4 regions of the Paenibacillus lacisediminis genome follow, and region 4 is predicted to be linked to each of the others. Evidence: riboswitches for the same ligand, from Rfam matches in the RefSeq annotation. Region 4 holds a riboswitch; each other region holds the start of a gene.
The links. Region 4 has a riboswitch for thiamine pyrophosphate ahead of ACLD72_RS16545 (ABC transporter substrate-binding protein). Riboswitches for the same ligand answer to the same signal wherever they lie in the genome.
Positions count from the first base shown of each region.

Region 1: linked by a shared signal. The riboswitch ahead of tenA (thiaminase II) and the one ahead of ACLD72_RS16545 (ABC transporter substrate-binding protein) in region 4 are both predicted to bind thiamine pyrophosphate.
Region 2: linked by a shared signal. The riboswitch ahead of ACLD72_RS12420 (thiamine phosphate synthase) and the one ahead of ACLD72_RS16545 (ABC transporter substrate-binding protein) in region 4 are both predicted to bind thiamine pyrophosphate.
Region 3: linked by a shared signal. The riboswitch ahead of ACLD72_RS04005 (ECF transporter S component) and the one ahead of ACLD72_RS16545 (ABC transporter substrate-binding protein) in region 4 are both predicted to bind thiamine pyrophosphate.

Region 1 covers NZ_JBKIAX020000017.1:3,356-8,998, reverse strand. Annotated here, with positions in the region: gene ACLD72_RS25215 (alpha-mannosidase) at 1-2,920, shown strand, start outside; TPP riboswitch at 3,009-3,112, shown strand; gene tenA (thiaminase II) at 3,273-3,980, shown strand; gene thiM (hydroxyethylthiazole kinase) at 4,000-4,851, shown strand; gene thiD (bifunctional hydroxymethylpyrimidine kinase/phosphomethylpyrimidine kinase) at 4,848-5,643, shown strand, end outside.
Region 2 covers NZ_JBKIAX020000005.1:281,401-287,043, reverse strand. Annotated here, with positions in the region: gene ACLD72_RS12430 (PTS sugar transporter subunit IIC) at 1-463, shown strand, start outside; gene ACLD72_RS12425 (apiosidase-like domain-containing protein) at 553-1,833, shown strand; TPP riboswitch at 1,908-2,008, shown strand; gene ACLD72_RS12420 (thiamine phosphate synthase) at 2,339-2,974, shown strand; gene thiS (sulfur carrier protein ThiS) at 2,987-3,193, shown strand; gene ACLD72_RS12410 (thiazole synthase) at 3,199-3,969, shown strand; gene thiH (2-iminoacetate synthase ThiH) at 3,980-5,083, shown strand; gene ACLD72_RS12400 (glycosyltransferase family 2 protein) at 5,316-5,643, shown strand, end outside.
Region 3 covers NZ_JBKIAX020000002.1:141,324-146,966, reverse strand. Annotated here, with positions in the region: gene ACLD72_RS04025 (helix-turn-helix domain-containing protein) at 1-181, shown strand, start outside; gene ACLD72_RS04020 (transposase) at 1,027-1,929, opposite strand; partial or broken gene ACLD72_RS04015 (IS4 family transposase) at 2,527-2,715, shown strand; gene ACLD72_RS04010 (hypothetical protein) at 2,868-3,089, shown strand; TPP riboswitch at 3,388-3,499, shown strand; gene ACLD72_RS04005 (ECF transporter S component) at 3,599-4,204, shown strand; gene ACLD72_RS04000 (ABC transporter ATP-binding protein) at 4,207-5,643, shown strand, end outside.
Region 4 covers NZ_JBKIAX020000008.1:203-5,845, forward strand. Annotated here, with positions in the region: gene ACLD72_RS16525 (HD-GYP domain-containing protein) at 1-609, shown strand, start outside; gene ACLD72_RS16530 (ABC transporter ATP-binding protein) at 606-1,409, opposite strand; gene ACLD72_RS16535 (ABC transporter permease) at 1,415-2,179, opposite strand; gene ACLD72_RS16540 (MTH1187 family thiamine-binding protein) at 2,176-2,469, opposite strand; gene ACLD72_RS16545 (ABC transporter substrate-binding protein) at 2,507-3,541, opposite strand; TPP riboswitch at 3,705-3,815, opposite strand; gene ACLD72_RS16550 (cold-shock protein) at 4,146-4,358, shown strand; gene ACLD72_RS16555 (sensor domain-containing diguanylate cyclase) at 4,549-5,643, shown strand, end outside.

The DNA.
Region 1 (5,643 bases), on a different contig from region 4:
GTTTCAAGGGGTGGACTCCAACCATCAGGAGGTGTTTTTTCCCGAAGAAGCCGCCGGTACTTCCGTGTTGCTGCAATTTCGGCTTTGGTCAGGTCTGGAGGGCGGAGGTAAACCGCAGGTCCAGGAGCACCGGCTGAAACGGGCGGAAATCGCCTGGCTCGATGGAACGGTCGACCGTCTGTATTATACGGCCCGGGCCGTGATGCAGACCGTGGAAGTGCTACATAAACACGCTCCCGAGCGGACCGACCTGCTGACGGCGCTGGATCGGGCGTTTTTGCGGGTCGATTGGTCGCAGCCGGGCTCCGAGGCGTTTTATGACTCGTTGGCGGCCGCGGAAGAGCAGCTGTCGCAGGCGATTTCGGCGCTGCCCAAATCGTCGCCGGTTACGGTCCGCTGCATCGGGCATACGCACATCGACGTGGCTTGGCTATGGCGCCTCAAGCATACCCGGGAAAAAGCGGCCCGCTCCTTCAGCACTGTGCTGCGGTTGATGGAAATGTTCCCGGAGTACGTTTTTTTGCAAACGCAGCCCCAACTGTATGAGTACTTGAAGCAGGATTATCCGGAGCTTTACGAGCAAATCAAGGAACGGATCAAGGAAGGCCGCTGGGAGGCGGCCGGGGGGATGTGGCTGGAAGCCGACTGCAATTTGACGAGCGGCGAATCGCTGGTGCGGCAGCTGCTGTACGGCACCCGTTTTCTGCGTGAAGAGTTTGGTTCGGAGTGCACATATTTGTGGTTGCCCGACGTTTTCGGCTACAGCTGGGCATTGCCGCAAATCCTGCGCAAGTCGGGTTTCGATACGTTCATGACGACCAAAATCAGTTGGAACCAATACAACCGGATGCCGCACGACACGTTTAAATGGCGCGGGATCGACGGCAGCGAAGTGCTGACCCATTTCATCACCACCCCGCAGGACGGCAGCTTCTGGTGGTATACCTACAACGGCAACATCGAAGCGTCCAGTGTGCAGGGCATCTGGGAAACGTACCGGGACAAGGAAATCAACAAGGAGCTGCTGTTGTCTTACGGCTACGGGGACGGGGGCGGCGGCGTCAACCGGGAGCATCTGGAGCTGCGGCGCCGTCTCGAAGCGATGCCGGGGCTGCCGAACGTCGTCACCGGGAGGGCGGACGAATATTTCGCCAAACTGCATGAGACGGTGGAAGCGGCGGACCGTTATGTCCATACATGGGACGGCGAGCTGTATCTCGAGTACCACCGGGGAACTTATACGAGTCAGGCTTATAACAAAAAAATGAACCGCAAGCTCGAATTGCTCTCTCGTGACGCCGAATGGCTGCTTAGCCTGGAGGCGCTGCTGGCTGGCGGAGGCTGGGCCTCCTACCCGAAAGCGAAGCTCGACGAAAGCTGGAAAACGATTTTGCGCAATCAGTTCCACGACATCATTCCAGGCTCGTCGATTCCCGAAGTGTACCGCGATTCCAAACTGGAGTACGAGCAAGCCGCTGCGCTGCTGCAGGAATGCCGCAGTCAGGCGATCCGCGGGTTGACCCGAAGCGCCCTGATTGGCGATACAGCAATCGGTACCGCCTCGATAGGCGATGCCGTGACCGGCGATGCTGTGAACGGTGATCCGGAAGGCGAAGTGACCTATACCGTTTGGAATCCGTCCTCCTGGACGTATAGCGGCCTCGTTGCCGTCCATGGCGCTGGTCCCGGAGGACGTTGGAGCGATCACGACGGCCGCGAGCTTGACGCCGAATTTGACGGAAGCATCGTTTGGGTGAAGGTGGAAAACGTCCCGCCGTTGGGATTTAAGACGATAAGCCGCAGCTTGAATGGGGAGGAGGCGATGTCCGATTCGCAAGGAGCGTCAGCGGGAAGCGGTGACGCTGCTGAGGCGCCGTTTAGAGTTTTGCCGAACGGCATCGAGACTCCGCTGTATCGGATCGTCTGGAACGCGCGCGGCCAATTGACTTCGGTTTACGACCGGGCCGCCGGCCGCGAGGTGCTCGCTCCCGGAGAACGCGGCAACGTTCTCCAGGTGTTTGAAGATAAGCCGAAAATGTTCGAGGCTTGGGATATCGATATTTTTTATCAGGAGAAGATGAGCGAGGTTTCGGAGCTTAAGGAGTGCCGGGTTACGGCCGGCAAGCTGCGGGCAGAGGTCGCTTTCACCTGGATGTATATGAGCTCCACGATCAGCCAGCAGATGATTCTAAATGCCGATGATCGGCGGATCGAGTTCCGCACGCAGGTAGATTGGCAGGAACGCCAGCAGCTTTTAAAGGTCGCTTTTCCGGTGGATGTACGGGCAACGGAGGCCAACTACGACATCCAGTTCGGCAACGTCAAACGCCCGACGCATTGGAACACCTCCTGGGATCTGGCGCGGTTTGAGACGGTTGGGCACCAGTGGGCCGACCTGTCGGAGCACGGTTACGGCGTCAGCCTGCTCAACGATTGCAAATACGGTCATGACATCAAAAACAACGTGATCAGGCTGTCGCTGCTGAAATCGGCGACCTATCCCGATCCAGAGGCCGACCGTGGAGAGCATACGTTTACTTATGCCCTGTATCCGCACGAGGGGCATTGGTCCGAGGGCGAGACCGTGCAGGCCGCCGCGCTGCTGAATCAGCCGGTGTATGCCACACGCGGCCAGGCAGCGGCACCCGCTTTCTCCTTGCTGCGGGCTGTGCGCGTCAGCGGCAGCGGCGAAGTGGCAATCGACGCGGTCAAAAAAGCGGAGGACGACGACGCCTTGATCGTCCGCTTCCACGAATATAAAGGCGGCCGGGGTTCGGTTCGCCTGGAGAGCGATCTCACGTTTGTCTCCTGGCAAGAAACCGACCTGATGGAACGGCCGGCCGGGGAGGCCAAGCAAGGTACTGCCGAGCTGCAGATTTCGCCGTATGAGATTAAAACGGTTCGGCTCGCGCTCCGCTGAGGCCGCGGGGAAATTCCGGCGCGCATGGCAACGCGGAATTGACACTCCAGGAAGATCCAGGTAAAGTAGTGATAGTGAATCGAATAGGAAATTCCACTAGGGGCGCCGTATTCGGCTGAGACAAGAGCGTATCTTGGACCCTTTGAACCTGATCTAGTTCGTACTAGCGTAGGAAAGTGGAGCCGGTACTGCGCCGTCTGCAAGTGATCAAGTTGTGATGTGACTAGCCCTCGCGCGTTCAAGCCGCTCCCTCTACGGGGCGGCTTTTTTGCCGCTTCGTAAAGTTCTGCCGCTCGTCGTCCCATGGATGCTCCTGTATCGTAGTTCACATTTTACCCGGAGGTGAAGGACGATGAGTTTTGCGCAAACGCTGCGCGAGCAGGCGGACGAGGTTTTTGAAGCGATTTATCAGCATCCTTTCGTGCGGGGAATCGCCGACGGCAATCTGCAAAAAGAGCAATTGATTCATTACGTCAAACAGGATTACGAGTACTTGAACGCGTACATGCGGATCTACGGAATCGCCATATCGAAATGCGAAAGCCGCGATGATATCGCCCTGTTCAACGAACAGATCTCCTTTATTCTGAACAGCGAAATCCATCCGCACCACAATTTTTGCGCCGTTGCCGGGGTGCGTTTTGAGGAGCTGCAGGGCTTTCCCTTGGCGCCGTCCGCACATCATTACATCCGCCACATGCTGACTGTGGCGCATGAAGGCAGCCTGGGTGAAATATTGGCCGTGCTGCTGCCCTGCCCCTGGACGTATCTGGAAATCGGCCGCAAGCTGTTGGACGAAGTCCGCCCGGCCCCGGACCATCCTTTTTACGATTGGATGCAATTTTACGGTGGCCGGGTGACGAATGTGACGCAGAGGTTCCAGGACGCCCTCGACCAATGGGCGGAAACCGCGGCGGAAGCGGAGCGCCGGAGAATGGCGGATCATTTCATGCAAAGCTGCCAGTTGGAGTACCTGTTCTGGGACATGGCTTATAAGCTGGAGGAATGGCCGGTTCGGACGGGGCGGCGGAATGATGAACCAGTGCCGCGGGTGCATTAACGAAAGGGGCTGAACTTTAATGAGCATCTTGGAAAAAGATTTGTCCGCTCTGCTTACGAAAGTGCAAAACACGAAGCCGCTTGTGCACAACATGACAAACGTCGTCGTGACCAATTTTACGGCTAACGGCTTGTACGCACTGGGAGCTTCCCCGGTGATGGCTTACGCGCCGGAGGAAGTGGCCGATATGGCCCGGATCGCCGGGGCTCTCGTGCTGAACCTGGGGACGCTGTCCAGCGCCCAGGTCGAGGCGATGATCGTCGCCGGTTTGTCGGCGAACGCCCATGGGGTGCCAGTGCTGCTGGATCCGGTCGGGGCGGGCGCGACGCGTTTCCGGACGGAATCGGCGCTGCACATAATGCGCGAGGTCAAGGTGTCGCTGCTGCGGGGGAATGCGGCGGAAATCGCCCACCTGCTCGGGGAAAGCCGCGACATCAAGGGCGTGGATGCCGGGGAGAGCAGCGGCGAAGATCAGGCGGAGCTGGCCGTGCGGGCGGCGCGGAAGCTGAACACCGTCGTCGCCGTCACCGGGCGCGAGGATGTGATCACCGACGGGCAGCTGTGCCGGATCGTCAGCGGCGGGGATGCGCTGCTGACGCAGGTGACCGGCACGGGTTGCCTGCTGACGTCGGTGCTGGGCGCCTTTGCCGCGGTGGAACGCGACGACGTGCTGCTGGCCGGCACCGCCGGGCTGGCGTTTTACGGCGCCGCCGCGTCCCGCGCCGCGGAGCGCACCGCGTCCGCCGGACCCGGCAGCTTCCAGATCGCCTTCCTCGACGAGTTGGCCAAGCTGCACCCGCACTCGCTGAAGGGCCACGCGGCGGTCAGCGAGCGGGAAGTCTCCGCCGCCGGCGGGTGGTGGCTCGGATGAGCGGCGCGGTCCGGAAGGCGCTGACGATCGCCGGGTCGGACAGCGGCGGCGGGGCCGGCATCCAGGCCGACCTCAAAACGTTCCAGGAGCTTGGCGTGTTTGGCATGTCGGCGATCACCGCCGTCACCGTCCAAAACACGCTGGGCGTCCGGAACGTATACCCGCTGCCGCCGGAGGCCGCGGCGGAGCAAATCGAGGCGGTCGGCTCGGACTTGGCCCCGGACGCGCTGAAAACCGGCATGCTGTTCAGCGCCGGGATCATCCGCGCCGTAGCGGGGCAAATCCGCGCCTTCGGCTGGGCCCGGGTCGTCGTCGACCCGGTTATGATCGCCAAAGGCGGCGCCACGCTGTTGCAGCCCGAAGCGGTCGTGGCGCTGCAGGAGGAGCTGCTGCCGCTGGCGCAGGTGGTGACGCCGAATATCCCGGAGGCCGAGGCGTTATCCGGCATCCCGATTCTCGGCATGACCGACCGGCGCGAGGCGGCCAAACGCATCCATAGCCTCGGGGCGAAACACGTTGTCATCAAAGGCGGGCATGACGAGAGCGGCAGCGGCGAGCGGATCGTCGACCTGCTGTATGACGGCAACGGTTTCACCGAGTTTAGCGGGCAGCGGATCATGACGCGGCATACGCACGGTACGGGCTGCACCTTCTCCGCGGCGATCGCGGCGGAGCTGGCGAAGGGAGCGGCGGCCGCTGAAGCGATATCTACCGCGCGGGCATTTATCCAGGCGGCGATCGAGGACGAGCTTGCCCTGGGGCTGGGACACGGCCCGACGAATCATTGGGCGT
Region 2 (5,643 bases), on a different contig from region 4:
TTACGCACCGATGCTTGGTTTTACCCTGCTGCTGGTGTTTATGGCCAAAAGCAAGCAGCTGCGCACCATCGGCAAGCTGGGCCTTCCGGGAACCTTTTTCTCGATTCACGAACCGCTGATCTTCGGCATCCCGGTCGTATTGAATCCCATACTGGCCATTCCGTTTGTCGCAGCTCCCCTTGTGTGCGCAGTGCTCGGATACGTGGCCACCACCATCGGCCTGCTGCCGGCGCCAATTGGAATTTATCCGCCATTTGGGACACCGATTGTTGCGCTTGGTTTTATTGAAGGCAGCTGGAAATTGGCCGCGGCGCAGCTGGTGCTGATTCCGATTTGTATGCTGATCTACTATCCGTTCTTCCGGGCGCTGGACAAACAGCTCCTGAACAAGGAACGCGAAGCTGAGGAAAAGAATAAGCAAGAGGGGTCCGATGTGGCTACAGTAAGTCCGGTTTCCCTATAATAGTATGTAAAGAGAGACACCACGAAAAACGGCGGGAATTTTTAACCATCCGCCGTTTTTCGCCATTACGATAGCTGGAGTGAGAACCGATGATCAAACTGGGAATATCCGCAAACAAACGTTATTTCGTGCATGAGGGCGCGCCTTTTTTCTATTTGGCCGATACTGTCTGGAGCGCCTTTACCAATATTACCCTGGAGGAATGGGCTTACTATCTGGATTACCGCAAACAGCAGGGTTTTAATGTGCTGCAGATGAATTTGCTTAGGCAATGGGATGCCAGCGGCAGTGAGCTAAAGTTTGAACCTTTCGCCAGCGATGCGGGCGGCGGTTACAACTTTTTTGAATTCAACGAGTCCTATTTCGACAGAGCGGAAACGATGGTGCAAATGGCTGTAGATCGAGGCTTTGTCCCCGCGCTTGTCCTGTTATGGTGCAATTATATCCCGGATACCTGGGCTTCCAAGCTTCGTGAAGAGAAGAAGATGCCGCTGGAAGCGGTGGAGCCCTACGTCCGTTATGCAGCCAACCGGTTTTCCAAATATCATCCGATTTATGTGGTCAGCGGGGATACCGATTTTCCTTCCGAACGCGCTAAGCAATATTACTTAACCGCGCTGCGTGCCGTGAAACAGCATAGTCCGCAGTGTTTGACCACCCTGCATATCCAAGGCAGGCTGGCGATGTTGCCCGATGAATTTTCCGCCAATCCCGATCTCGATTTCTATATGTACCAGTCCGGCCATAATTCGCAATTTCAAGCTACGGCATATACGCTAGCGCTGGAGTTCTACAATAAGCCTAATACCCGGCCTACGATCAATTCCGAACCGTGTTATGAGCAGATGGGCTATAGCCGCCGGGTTTATGGCCGCTTTACCCGGGCCGATGTGCGCAAAGCCGCCTGGCAAAGCCTGCTTTCCGGGGCCGGAGCGGGAGTGACCTACGGGGCGCATGGGATTTGGAGCTGGCATCGGAAAGGCCAGCGCTTCGGCGTGACCGGCGAAGGCTTCGACAGCCCTTACGATTGGCGGTCCGCGCTCCAATTTGAAGGAGCCTGGGATTACGGTTTTGCCAAACGGCTGTTTGAGCTATACGAACTGACCGATTTACGCCCCTGGAACATTGTGCTGAAAAACACGGAGGAAATTCGCGCGGCCGCCACCGCCGACTTCACCAAGGTAGCCGTTTATGTGCCGGTCAACACCGTGCTGAAGTTGGATGCCGACCTTAGCGAATACGAATTTACGCTTATTGACCTGGAGCATCGGCGGTTCGCGCTCCCTCAAGTTACCGTTCGGGAGAACATCACGATCATTGAAATGCACGATTTCGAGGCTGATGTTTTATTGATCGGCAGCAAAAAATGATTTTGTTCACCATGAATGATTGTTATTTTGTGGATAATCATGTATATTGTAAAATGTAAATAAATCGCATATGGAATCGACACTAGGGGTGCCGCAAGGCTGAGACGAATGCAAATTCGGACCCTTTGAACCTGAACTGGTTAATACCTGCGTAGGGAAGTGGAGAGTTAAGAATGGATTGATGCCTGTCATGGCTTATTTCCCGTTATTGTTCTTAGCCGCCCTCCTGAAGGAGGGCGGTTTTTTGGCATTTATTTTAGCTCAAAACCAATAACGGTAAAAAATGTCGCTATTTTGCTGATATCCGTTCATTTGGGAGAAATAGAGGAAATTTATAGCGCTATTTTCCCCCGTCGCATGGAAATGCCCACGTTCTTGACCATTTACAGGAAAATAAGTACATAAAATGTCGCTAATGGAGATGAACAGGCTAGGGCTCAGGAAATAAGTACATAAAGTACCTTTATTTTTAGCATTGATATATGGAACTAGGAGTGATATCCGCATGATGAATCGTTCCCCATCCTATGCTGCGCCTGAACTTCATCTTATATCGGCCGAAGGAATCCGTGTCCATGAACTGCTGAGGGTGGCGATGGCTGTTCTTCCTTATGTCGATTACATTCATTTGCGCGATAAGCAGCTTTCGGCCAAAAAGCAGTTTGAGATGGTAAAGCTGATGCGCCAAGCGGGAGTACCGCTGGAAAAAATCGTCATCAACGACCGGCTGGATGTTGCGCTGGCCGCCGGTGCGGCAAATATTCAACTGGCTGGCCACAGTCTTCCGGCAGCTTCCGTACGCCCCCTTGCCCAAGGAATGCGAATGGGATGTTCCGTTCATTCCGCCGAGGAAGCGGCTGCGGCCGCGAGTGAAGGAGCGGATTACTGTCTTTTGGGCCATATCTATGATTCGTCCAGCAAACCCGGCCTTCCCGGGCGCGGGCTTAACATCCTGGCGGAGGTCTGCGCTCGCTGCCCTGTTCCGGTCATTGCCATTGGAGGAATACGGCCGGATAACGCGGCGGATATCATTCGCAACGGTGCGCAAGGTATTGCCGTTCTGTCCGGCCTCTACTCTTCCGCAGATCCGGCGGCGCAAGCCAAATCCTATCGCGACGCCATTCATGCCGCGTGGCCCTGAGAGGAGGTGAAAATGTTGCAGGTTCATTTAAATGGCAGGGACACCCTGCTGAAAGAAAATTGCGTTACGGTGGACGATTTATTGGCTGACAGCCCATGGAATAAGGAAAGAATTTTGGTGGAGCTGAATGGAACGGTTGTCCGAAAAGAGGCGTACACCAGTACCCGGCTGACCGAGGGCGATCACATTGAACTTGTACATTTTGTAGGGGGAGGCTGATAAGCATGGAAGATGTATTTCACATTGGCGGCAAGGTGTTGTCCAGCCGATTATTTATCGGCACCGGCAAATATAACCGGAACACGCTGATTCCCGAAGTGATCGCAAGGTCGGGAGCGGAAGTTATTACCGTAGCGTTAAGGCGGGTTAACCCGGACTGGGAGGAGGAAAATCTCCTTCACCATATCCCGCCGCATATGACGCTTTTGCCAAACACTTCCGGGGCCCGTAACGCCGAAGAGGCCATCCGGATCGCACGGCTTGCCCGGGCGGCGGACATGGGCCATTGGATCAAATTAGAGGTGATTAATGATCAGAGATACCTGCTTCCCGACAATATGGAAACGATCAGAGCCACGGAAGTGCTGGCCGCCGAGGGATTCGCGGTGTTCCCTTATATGAACCCGGATCTGACGGCTTCCTTCCGGTTAAGGGACGCGGGCGCTGTCGCGGTCATGCCGCTTGGGTCCCCGATCGGCAGCAACCGGGGCTTGCGCACCAAAGAGCTGATCGGCATGATGATCGAAGAAGCGGGGCTGCCTGTCATCGTGGACGCCGGAATCGGCCGGCCTTCGGAAGCGGCGGAAGCGATGGAAATGGGAGCCGCCGCCGTCTTACTGAACACGGCTATCGCCACCGCACGCGATCCGCTTGGCATGGCGGAAGCGTTCCGCGGTGCGGTAGCGGCGGGCAGACAGGCCTATTTGGCGGGATTGGGCCCGGTGCAGCAAGAAGCTGTCGCCTCCTCCCCATTAACCGGATTCCTGGACGAATAGGAGCGGACGAATGAGTTTTTATAACAGGCTATTGTCGTTGGAACAGTTTCCCTTTCAGGAGCGCTGGCCGCAATATTCCGCTGCGGATATTAGGCGGGTGCTGGCAAAACGGAAAATAAATGAAGAAGATTTGCTCGTTTTGCTGTCCCCGGCGGCCGGGAAGCACCTGGAGGAAATAGCGCAGATGGCCCGGCAAGTGACCCGGAGCCAGTTCGGTCATACCATACAGTTGTTTACCCCGATGTATGTGTCCGATTTTTGCGTGAATCACTGCGAATATTGCAGCTTTAGTTCTATCTACGATTTTCCGCGCAGAAAATTGGATATGCAAGAAGTCGAGCGGGAAGCGGCCGCGATCGCCTCTGCCGGCATCCGCCATATTTTGCTGTTGACGGGCGAATCGCGCAAAGACTCTCCGGTCGGATATATTAAGGATTGCGTCAAGGTTTTGCGCGGGTATTTTGCTTCGATCGGCATTGAAGTAAATCCTATGTCCACCGCCGAATACCGGGAGCTTGCCGAGGCGGGCGTTGACAGTTTAACCGTCTTTCAGGAAGTGTACCACCGGGAAACGTACGGGAAGCTGCATATTAAAGGCCCCAAGCGTAATTTTAAAAACCGCCTTGACGCGCCGGAGCGCGGCTCAGCGGCGGGATTTCGTTCCGTAAATATCGGCGCCCTGCTCGGTTTATATGATTGGCGGCAGGAGGCGTTTATTACGGCGCTGCATGCCAATTATCTTCAGCAGAAGTACCCTGACTGCGAGATCAGCTTGTCGATCCCGAGATTCCGCCCTTTTCTGGGAGACTTTCATCCGGCAGCGGAAGTGACGGACAGGGCGCTAGTGCAGATTATTGCCGCTTATCGCCTCTTTTTGCCCCGGGCCGGCATCACCTTGTCCAGCAGAGAACCCGCTCCATTGCGCGATAAACTGGTGCATCTCGGGGTGACCAAGATGTCGGCGGGGGTGTCCACGGCGGTTGGAGGTCACACCGATGCCGGAGGAACGCCGCAATTTAAGATCTCGGACGGGCGCAGCGTGCCGGAAATCCGCGAGATGCTATATCAGAACGGGCTGCAGCCGGTTTTTAAAGATTGGGATGCTCTTGTTTGAGAGATAGAAAAAGCAGCCCCTGGCGAGACTGCTTCAGGTAATCCATGGTATAACATTCCTGCACGGTAGAACGGCTTGCAAGGGCGGTATGGAATCGCCTATGAATACAGCGGACTTTCCCTTCCTCTCCTATCCACTAAACATATTTTTCCTTATCCGGTAGTTGCCAGTTTCTTGAAGTTAGAAGACAACATAGGATGACTAAGAAAATTACTTTAACCGGAAGGTAGGGATGGTTGTGCCCAAAGTTACTGTGCTTCTCTCAACTTACAATTCGTCGCGCTATATTCTTAAATCCGTAAAGAGTATTTTGGATCAGACATTTAAAGATTTTGAATTTATCATCATTGACGACGGATCCCAGGACGATACCTTAGCAAAATTGCAGCAAGTAAATGATCCCAGAATACGGCTCATAAGTCACAATACAAATAAAGGGTTAATTTTTTCCCTTAATCAAGGAATTGAAATGGCGAACGGCGAGTACATCGCCAGAATGGACGCCGATGATATTTCTGTCCCGAGGCGGTTTGAGCGTCAGGTCGCATTTCTCGACACCC
Region 3 (5,643 bases), on a different contig from region 4:
CATCGGGATGTCCGTTCAATCGTACATCATCAAATCGCGGATCGACCGCGCCCAGCACCTGCTGCTGCATGCCGGTATGAACGTCACCGAGGTGGCCGACGCGCTTGGTTACCGGGACATTTTCTTTTTCAGCCGCCAATTCAAGCAGTATACCGGCAAAAGCCCGTCGGAAATCAGATAACAAAAGCGCCCCGGTTACCTTAAGGATTTTTAAGGAGTACCGGGTTTTTTGCTATTTTGACGGATAATGCCGCAATCCGCTTTGAAGGCCTTGCCCGACCTCTTGTCTACGCACCTCCGCTGTTTTATTCCCTTCCTGATGCCCTGCTTCTCCGTCGTGGTATAAACATTTCTCCCTTGTTGTTTCTAACATTCGCCCGTGAATCTTTTTCTTAACTCAATATTCGCAGAGCAAAAATCAGCTTGAGTCCTTGAACTGAAGGTATTCAAAGAAATAAGAAAGGCGGCTGGCAAAATAGAAAAACACCGCTTTGTTTGGTAAAGCGAGAGTGACGAGCTTCTACGATTCGGACAGAAGAGGTGTCTTTCATTGTTATAGACATCAGCCCGACCTAAATCAACTACCGAACGATTAAAAGTATTCTTTTCTTGGGGTGGGCGGCAGATCAACACTCACTGTCCAGAGACTTTGCACGATTATCCCGTTTGATCAGGGTAGCAGAGAAACAGACAAGCTCGGGAGAAGAAAATATTTGGTGGAGAAGCAGATAGGTTCGAGATCATTTAGACGGGCTTAGGAGAAGGAATCAGGTTTAGGGGAGGTGAAACAGACCGGACAAGAGATCAAGACAAGAGATCAAGACAAGAGATTAGGACAGGAGATCAAGGACAAGACGCAATGGAAACGAAAAGACCGTGATTTTGCTGTAGCCTGAACCCTTCCATCTGCAGCAACGCCCGCACTGTTCATGCTAATTCACACCAATCAAGTTGATCCGTATTAAGCTAACCCCTACCCATTAAGTTGATCTGCATCAAACTCCCCTCGCCGTTCCAGCGTCTCGATCAGGCCGCATCCGCAAGGGGCTGATTCGGTTGGCGTGCGATCAGCCGGCGGTAAGGGATCGCCGGAATCGCCACACACATGCGCAGTAACTTCTGCCGCATTGTTTCTTCCGCTCCGGGCAGGTGCAGCCAGCGGCGTCCGGTATACTCGTTTAGGTACGCCTGCAGATGCTTTAGTCCCAAGGCTATATATGTACTCTTCAGCGTTTCCCACGCTTCTCTCACCACTTTCCGCAAGGGCGCATACAGACGAAAGGCTAGAGGGAACGACTGTACTACCGATGTACGGACATCCACATGCCCGTTGATGAACGCAGCGAGTTCGTGACGGTTTGCCCTTTTCCCGTCTCCTCTCTTATGAGGCACCAGGCGGATTTTGACCTGCTCCGGCTCGCCCGACTCCGTCACCGTGCATCCCGCTATGACCGCCGAGGCATACGGATGCGAAAACTGACACCGGGACGGGTTACGCCCATACAAATCGCTGTTCACCTTCACGTCTCCGTAGAGCAGTTCCCGGGCATCGAACTCTCCGACGGCATGGCGTATTTTGTGCAGCATCAACCAGGCGGTTTTGTAGGTGACCCGGATCACCTGGCTTAGCCGCAGCGCCGAGATGCCGCCCTCAAGCAGGAACAAATCCAGGGCCTCGAACCACTTGAGCAGGGGCAAATGTGTTCCTTCAAAAATCGTACCGACCAAAGCAGACGTTTGATGCTTGCACTTTCCGCACTCGAACAAGGGGATATGCCGGGAGGTCAGACGACTGCACCGGGTGTGAGCGCAGCGCGGGCAGACGAAGCCGTTCGGCCACTTCATCGCGATCAGCGCCTCCATGCAGGCCTGCTCGCTGTTATAACGGCTGCTGAATGGTTGAAGTTCCGTTCCCGCATTGGCCTCCATGGTCGCTCGCCCCCGAATCAAGAATTTACGAACTCACGTTCGATTTACTTCATTATACCGAACATACGTTCCTTTATCAAGTCGAAAATCTCACCTGAACCGCCTCATTTTTTCCTCATCTCTTTTTCTTCTCTCTTTTTTAGGAACCCTTGATCTAGCCCCACCCCCTACTCCCTGCTCTCTGAACGAAAGGGATAATCGTGCAAAGGCTGCAGGCAGGGACACCAAGGCACCAAGGTACCAAGACTCCAAGACACCAAGACTCCAAGACACGAACCCTTTAGACAGCCCCTCACCTGGCGTCGATTTGTGACACTGCTCGAAACGGATGCGGTGCAAAAGGTAGATGGTGCTGACCTCGGCGGATCGTGGCGCCCTCTTCATCGTTGGCTCTTCCGTGCTTCCATGTTTGAGCGGAATCGCAGCAAAGCGGTCGAGTTGCTTGTGCGATTTAGAGATCATGCCACCGGCACGTTTTACAAGGGACCTCCTATGCTCACGATGGACTGATCGAACGGCTACACCTTTTTGCCCCTCCACTTCGCACTACTTTAGCCCCAGCCATATCTTGCTGGCGTGAAAGCGTCGGCAAAGTACAATGCACGCTCCTTCGGCGGCTTGTTTTATTTGCTGTGCGGCGAAGTCGGCACACTCGATTGGCTGGCTACCTTACAGCAGTTGCTCGACTTGATCAACGAAGTAGCCCAAAAAGCCGGGAAGACACTGTCCGCCTCTGATTCAGCGTCAACTCCGGCAATGGAATGGATTGCTGCTTTACCCAGCTAAATCAAGGCTTACCTGCCGATTTTTTGCTGCGAAAGTTGAGTTCTTAAGATTAATTTAAGGTTGGCGACAGGGGGATGTAAGGATAGTCAGGTATGCTGATAAAAGAAATAGAGAGACCATACCCTTAAGCATAAAAGGAATGAAATGATCATATGAAATCGCTTTGGAAGTTTGCCCTGCAATTTTTGCTGGCCCATATCGTTAGCGATTTAACCTATAGGCAGCTCGCTTTTTTTCGGTACCCGTTCAATAATACATCCGTCCCCGCGGTCATTTTTAAAACCATGTTCGATATGATATTATTTGTGATCGTCGCTGCCGTTGTTTTTATCGGGATCGAGAAAATTCGGCAGATTATCAGACGTCTCAATTAGGCGGCAAAAGTGGGAGCTGGAGTATGAGATTGGATATTGGAAACTGAAACTCCGGACAAGGGGTGTACGCAGCCTGATGTCGCATAAAAAAATGAACCGTTCCGCCAACCGCAGGCTCCATTTCATCCATGTTGCCGCCAAGAAAGCAACCTCCTACTCTTAATGTGCCTATTCCGCTTATTTTGACAAAGAACAGGGACGGAATCAATATGAAGGCGGCTTTTTGTCCGTTTTGAAAAGTGAATGTTTAAAATTTGTTCTTGATGCCTGTAAGCAGTTGGTGTATGTTAAAGACAATCGCATACGATACGGGGGCTTGAGTGAATCAGGCTGAGATGGCAGCATACTCCGCTGCGGACCGTTAATCTGATCTGGATAATGCCAGCGTAGAGAATCGAATGTCCGGGATTTTTTTGTGTCCATCCCCGTGACCTGACTGCCGCCTGAGCTTATTCTGGCGGTTTTTTGTCGTTTGCGAAAAAAATATTTTTTGAAAAGGGGAGAAAAACATGCAAGAGGCAGCAACAAAACAAGGCGGCCGCGGGCTGAAGCTGAGCGATCTGCTGGTGACGGTGCTCGTGTCGGTCGTGCTTGGCGTAGTTTATCATTTCTGGAGTTCGGTGTATAACTTACTCTCGCCGCTGTTTGCGCAGGCCGACGAAATCGTATACGGGATGTGGTTTCTGGCCCCAACGCTTGTATTTTTGCTGATCCGCAAGCCGGGCGTGGCACTGATCGCGGAAGTGGCCGCGGCCCATGTGGAAATCCTGTTCGGCAGTGAATGGGGCGTTCAGCTCGTACTGTACAGCGTGTTGCAAGGCTTGGGAGCGGAACTCGTATTCGCGGCTTTCCGGTATCGCAAATTTTCCGGTTCCGTCGCCGCCTTGGCCGGAATCGGGGCCGCGGTCGGTTCCATCATTCCGGACATTTATTACGGATATGTACAGGACTATGAAACCTGGCTGCTGATCGCCAAATATGCGATGCGGGCCGTCAGCTCTGCGCTGATTGCCGGCTACTTTGCTTACGGGCTGGCCAAGGCCGTAGAAGCGACAGGCGTCACCACCTTGCTGCGCCCCGTTGATCCTAAAGATTACGCGGCATTGGATGATTAACTATGGAAACAGCCGTTGAAGTTTGCGATCTAAGGCTTAAATTTCCGGGGGAGACGCGGTTTGTGTTCAAGGATTTGAGCTTTCGGGCCTTTCGCGGGGAAAAAGTGCTCTTGCTCGGCCCCAGCGGGAGCGGGAAATCCACGCTTCTACAGGTGCTGTCGGGGATCATCCCGCAGCTCGTGGAGGTTCCGATGCGCTACGCTTCGCAACGTCTGCCCCACTCCTGGGGGTTCTTGTTCCAGGACCCGGACACCCAGTTTTGCATGCCTTACGTGGATGAGGAGTTGGCTTTTACGCTGGAAAACCTGGGGGTTCCCCGGCCGGAAATGGAAGCCCGGATGGAAGCGGTGCTGCAGGACGTCGGGCTGCGTTTGCCCGAGCTGCACATGCCGATCCATGCCTTGTCCCAAGGGATGAAGCAGCGGCTCGCTTTGGCTTCGGTGCTGCTCGGCGATCCGGAGGTTTTGCTGCTCGACGAGCCTTCCGCGCTGCTTGATCCGGAAGGGCGCGAGCAAATTTGGCAGTCCGTCAGCCGCATTGCCAAGGATCGCACGCTAATTATCGTCGAACACCGGATTGAAGAAATTCTGGCGCTTGGACTCGTCGACCGGGTCGCTTTGTTCGGACCGGACGGCCGTCTGCTAGGTCAGGGGCCGCCGCAGGCGATTTTTGCCGAGTTTCGCCGGGAGCTGAAGGAGTTTGGCATCTGGTATCCCGGCGTTTGGACGGAGTTTTTAGCCGCGCCGGAGGGGCGGCGGCTGCTGGAGCCGGCTCCGTCCAGGGGCGGGGAAACCGGCGCTTCTTCCGCCGGGCTGTCCGCGCCGTCTGCTGGCGCCTCCACCGGCTTCGCCCCGCTTGTCGAACTCAAAGGATTCCGCGGGCTAAGAATGGGCAAGCCGGTTATTGAAGTTGGGGATGCCACGGTGATGCCCGGCGATTTCATCGCCGTCACCGGTCCAAACGGTGCAGGAAAAAGCTCGCTGTTGCTCAGCCTGATGGGACTGCTGAAGACGGAGGGCGAATATGTTCTGCAGGGCGTTCCGATGCAGGGGGGCAAGGTTCGTCGCCGCGTACGCCGGCGCCAGATGGAGCGTACGGCACGGGAAATCGGCTTCGTCTTTCAAAACCCGGAATTTCAATTTGTAGCCGACCGGGTGGACGAGGAAGTGGCCTTTTCCCTCAGGGAAGATGGGCTTTCCGCAGAAGGGATTCACGAGCGTACGGTGCGGATTTTACGGCAATTCGGCCTGGAAGGTTATGAGGGGCGGCATCCCTACCAGCTGTCACTGGGGCAAAAACGGCGGCTCAGCGTGGCCAGCGCGGCCGTGCGTGAGCAGCCGCTGCTGCTGCTCGACGAACCGACTTTCGGCCAGGATGCCGCAAACGCGTTTGCGATCCTTTCGTTATGCGAAGAACTGCGGCGGAGCGGGACCGCGATC
Region 4 (5,643 bases):
AGTGAATTCGTGGATGACTTGTATACGGATAATAACCCCGACGCGGTGAAGTGGTTTGAAATGCTTATGCGAAAACATCCAGAAACCTATCATCATTGCGTCCGGGTAGCCATGCTTGCGGAGAAGATTGCGGAGCCGCTGGGCATCGTTGGGGCGGAGAAGGACAGTTTAATACGAGGCTGCTTCATGCACGACATCGGGAAAACGATGATACCGCGCGAAATTATCGAGCATCGCGGGCCATTGACGCAGCAACAGTGGAATATTATCAAACTTCATCCGGTGGTCGGCGCCGAATTGGTGGAGGTGAATCCGGCCTTTGGACCGGATGTTGTCGCAATCGTTCGCTGGCATCACGAGCGCTGGGACGGAGGCGGGTATCCCGACGGTTTAAAGGGGGAGGAGATCCCCTATAACGCGCGGGTCTGTTCCGTTGTCGACGCGTTTGATTCCATGACATCGGACAGGCATTACCGCCTGAAAAGGCTGACGATGAGCGAGGCCAAACTGGAGCTGCTGCGGCACAGCGAAACGCAATTTGACCCCGACATCGTCCACGCATTGATGAAGCTTTCCGACGACATGTTGAACATTTTTTCGTTGCTTTAATTTTGGTGCTGCTGCTCGGCCGCCATGCGCTGGGCGATGTCGCGCTTCAGTTCGAGGAACAGCGGGTCTTCGGCCACATCCTCGCGGCGCGGGCGGGAAAATGGGACCTTAACGGTATGCAGCACCCTAGCCGGACGGCCCGAGAACAAATAAATCGTATCCGACAACATCAGCGCTTCGTCTATGCTGTGTGTGATCAGCAGGACGGAGCGTTTATTTTCCTCCCACATTTCCAGCAGCCAGCGCTGCATGTCGCTGCGCGTCAAGGCATCCAGCGCGCTGAAAGGCTCGTCCAGGCACATGACCTCCTGGGGAGCAAGCAGTCCCCGCAGGAAGGAAGCGCGCTGCTGCATACCGCCGGACAGCGTATGGGGATATGCTTTTTCAAAGCCGCCCAGTCCCGCTTTGCGCAGCCATTCCCGTATCTCTCCTCGCGCGCCCGCGCGCTTCATTCCGGCGATCTCCCGCGCGAGCACGACGTTATCCTCGATGCTTCGCCACGGGAAAAGCGCCGGCTGCTGCGGCACATAGCTAATGTGGCCGCGTTGTCCAGTCACCTTGCCGCCCTGTAGATAGACCTCTCCCTGATCGGGGGCGGTTAAACCGCCGATAATGTGGAACAAGGTGCTTTTGCCGCAGCCGGACGGGCCGATGATCGAGACGAACTCGCCGGCATGTACCTCCAGCGAAATATCGCGCAGCACGGGGACCTCCTTGCGCCGTTCACGAAATGTTTTGTGGATATGGCGCACCTCAAGCGCTAAGGGGGCCGCCGTTTTTTCTCGGGTATGAATATTCATGCGAGCTAATCCCCTTTCTGCTTGTAGCGGACCAGCCATTTTTCGAGCAGGGCGACGCAGACGAACATGGCCAGGCTGATCACAACGATAATGGCGATGGCGACGAAAATTTTATCTGTGCGAAACGATGACTTTTGCAGCAGCATATAGTAGCCGATCCCCTTGTCCGCGCCGATCCATTCGGCGATGACGGCTCCCATCACGCTGTAGGTCGCGGCGATTTTTACGCCGGAAAGGATGGCGGGAAGGGCATAGGGGACTTCCAGTTTGCGAAAAATCTGGCCTTTGGATGCCCCGATCATCCGCATATAGTTCAGCATCACCCGGTCCGTCCGGTTCAGTCCGTCCATGGCGGCAACGGCTACGGGGAAAAAACAGACCAGCGTAATGACGATGATTTTGGGCAGCATGCCGAAGCCAAACCAGATCATAAGCAGCGGGGCCAGCGCGATGCTGGGCACGTTTTGGCTCAAGATGATCAGCGGATAAAGCGATGCTTTCAGAAACGGTACATAATGCAGCACAAAAGCAACCAGCAGACCAACCAGCGTGCCGATGGCGAATCCGGCCAGCATCAGGCGCAGCGTGGCGAAGGTGTGCTCCTTTAGACCGGCTGATTCGGCAGCCGCTTCGCGGCCGATGTCAAGCGGGCTGGGCAAAATCCATTGATCAATATTGAACCAGACCGTGGCCCCTTGCCAAATGAGCAAAAACAGGATGACCGCCGTAAGCGGCGGCCATACGCTGTTCCACAGGCTGCGGAAATTCATGGACGGTATTTCTCGGTCAGCTTATCCATGCTGACGCCCTGCGGGTTGTAAGAAATTTTAATCTGCGAAATGATCCCCGTACTGCCGAACTCGATGACCGCTTCGTTCATCTTTTTGACGATGGCCAGCAGCTCGTCCAAATCGCCCTCCATCGTGGTCTCCAGCGGATTCACCTGATATTTGACCCCGGAGGCCTGAATGACCTCGATCGCGCGGTCGACATACGGAATAACGTCTTCGCCGTGGGGCGTTTTCGGAATGATCTGAATACTGAGCAGTGCATTTGGCATAAATTTAACATCCTTTCTCGGTTTTATTTCTCTTTATTTACTCGGCGGCAGGCAAAAATTCGTTTGTAAACGCGGCGTCGACTTCAAGCGGCTTCTCCAGCAGCCCGCGCTCGTGCATCCAGTCGGAGTAGTTCTGCCATACTTCCTTCTTCTGTTCGCCCCAGCGGGCCGCGTCATCCTGGTATTTCGGGCTAAGCCATTTCTGGCTGGCGACGACCAGGTCATGGTCGAGTTCAGGCACGGCCTTCAGCAAAATTTGCGCCGCTTCCTCGGGATGATCGATGGCGTAATTGTATCCTTTGGACACGGCGCGCATAAACGATTTGACCAGCTCGGGATCGTTTGCGATCGTCTTCTCGTTCGTCACGATCACGGGTGTGTAATAGTCGAGCTTATCCGAGTAGTCTTTGACGTACAGCATATCAAGCGGTTCACCCCGAAGCTCCGCTTCAATGCCGGTCCAGGCGTAAAAGATCCAGGCGAAGTCGATGTCGCGCTTCACGGCGGTGAAGTAGTCGGCATCCCCGATGTTGAGGAATTTGACTTTGCTGACGTCGGCGCCTTCCTGGTCCATGATGGATTTCATGACGGCTTCTTCTACCGGAGAGCCCCATCCGCCGTACGTTTTGCCTTCAAAATCTTTCGGCGATTTGATGTTTTTGCCGGCCGGAGCGGCGAAACCGGAGGTGTTGTGCTGAATGACGGCCGCGATCGATACGAGCGGAACGCCTTGCATCCGGCTTTGCGTGACGTTCTCCTGCACGCTGACGCCAAACGGCACCTCACCGGAAGCGACCATAGCTTCTGCGCCGCCGGCGCCCGGGAGCACGATATCCACGTTCAGGCCTTCCTCCTTAAAATACCCCAGTTCTTTGGCGACGTATAAGCCGGTGTGGTTCGTATTGGGGCTCCAATCGAGCACGAGCTTAACGCCGCGCGGCGCCTTGGCCCCTCCATTGTCCGCGGCGGCACCCGCGGCTGGATTGCCTTCGCTGCCGCCGCCAGCTTGGCCGCCGCAGCCGGCCAGAACCAGCAGGAGGCAGGATAGGACCGCCACGAGGGAAGCCCGCATGTTTTTCTTCACAGCAAATTCTCTCCCTTTTTATCGTTAAATTTCCGCAGTTTGTTCATTTATAACCTGGATACGTCCGAAAGCTTCCGGACGTCAGGTCCGGACAACAAAAAAACGTCCCGGTCGGGACGCTGATAGGCTGGCGGAATGAAATTCATTAACATGTTTCATCCATAACGCTCCCTACGCTGGCATTATCCAGATCAGGTTAAGGGTCAGTATCTTGATGGGATACAATCTCAGCCGGCCGATTCCAGCACCCCTGAACTATTCAACTGCGGATTTCACTAGTCATTATAATTTCCCGCGGCCCGTCTGTCCAGCTTGGCAAAGGGAATTGGCTTGAAATATCAGGAGATTTGCGTTTTATTTGGTAAACCGTTATAATTAAATCAGCTTATGATTTGAGAACGCAATATTCACACATTGGAAAGAGTGTCACTATATAAATGGAACTTTTTTCAATGTGTGAATTTTTTTAAGATAGGCATCACGCTCTTGGTGCGCCCATTTTGCGCCAGGAGCCGTTTTTATTCAGCTCATATAAGCGGCCTTGGCCGCATGCCGAATTGGTTGACCAACATCCATTTTGAGGAGGAAAAAGATGAGCTACCGTAAAAAACCGCTGGAGGAAATTCCCGAGGAGAACACGCCGGTCTGGTCTTGCATCAGTGAGGATTGCAATGGCTGGATGCGGGATAATTTTACGTTTGACTATACGCCGGTGTGTCCGTTATGCTCTTCTGAAATGGAGAAGGGGATGAAGATGCTGCCTCAACTGAAGAACCCCACATTCGATCCGAGAACGTCTTCTTAAGCGTAATCCGATAAATACCTTGCTTGCCCCAAACAGCCGCATTCGCCCCAAAGCGAATGCGGCTGTTTGCCGTTTTGCGGCAACCGGGAGAAAAAGATTGCATCTCTATTTAAAATCTAATATGTTGGAGGTACTACACGAAAAACAACCAGAAGGGGGGAATTGCCCGCCTATGCATGGAAATTACAAGGTGGCATCACAGGTTTTCGACATTCCCTCCGGAAGCAAGCAAAGAAAATTCGCGGTTTTTCTGGCCATTTTGATCGTGGCCGTATCGATAGCGGCGATTTCGCTCGGCATAAGAAATTCGCCCGGGTTGGAGCTTTTTTTTGCCGCTGCCATCGCTTGGCTTATATTCGGGGATCTGCTGACCGCTTTTATCGCCTACAGCCAATACCGGGCGTCCGGGATTCCGTCGCTGCTGGTATTATCCTGCACCTACCTGTTTACCGGAATCATTACCACCGCGCATATTATTACGTTTCCGGGGCTGTTTTCCGATGCCTGGTATTTCGGCGAACGCAGTCAGGCTGCGGGATGGTTGTGGGTGTTTTGGCACAGCGGATTTTCTTTGGGGATTTTGCTGTACGTTTTCACGCAATCGATATGGCCGAAGCCAATCGAGAAAAAAGAGCATATTTTCAATTGGGGCGTGGCGGGCATTTCGTTTACTTTGCTGCTTGCGCTTGGCTTTATTGAATTGTCGGTCCTTGGAGAGGGGACGCTGCCCGAAATTATAGGCCATGGCGATTACCGGCAGTTAAATTCGTCCGGGCTTGGCCCTGCCGTATGGCTGCTGAACCTGGCGGCACTGCTAGTGATGGCCTGGAAAAACAAAGGCCACACGGTGCTGCACTTGTGGCTGACGGTGGCGATCGTTGCGCTTATGATGGACGTGACGCTGACCTTGCTGGCCGGCACCCGGTTTTCGCTCGGCTGGTACATGGCCAAAATCAACTCGGTCATTGCGGCAATGGTCGTAATCTGCTCGGTGGTGAACGAGGTGAACCGGCTGTTTATCCGGCTTTCGGAACAGCACCGGCAATTGATTGAGTCCGGCTTCGAGCTGGAGAAAGCCAACGAGAAATTAACCCGGCTGACCCAGTTGGACGGATTGACCGAAATTCCGAACCGCCGCCGTTTTGATGAGATTTTGTCTCGGAAAATGGTCTCGCCGGGGGATAGATCGGCGCCCTTGTCGTTGCTTATCATCGATGTGGATTGCTTTAAAGCCTACAATGATCACTATGGGCATCAGGGTGGAGACGAGGTGCTGCGTTCCATC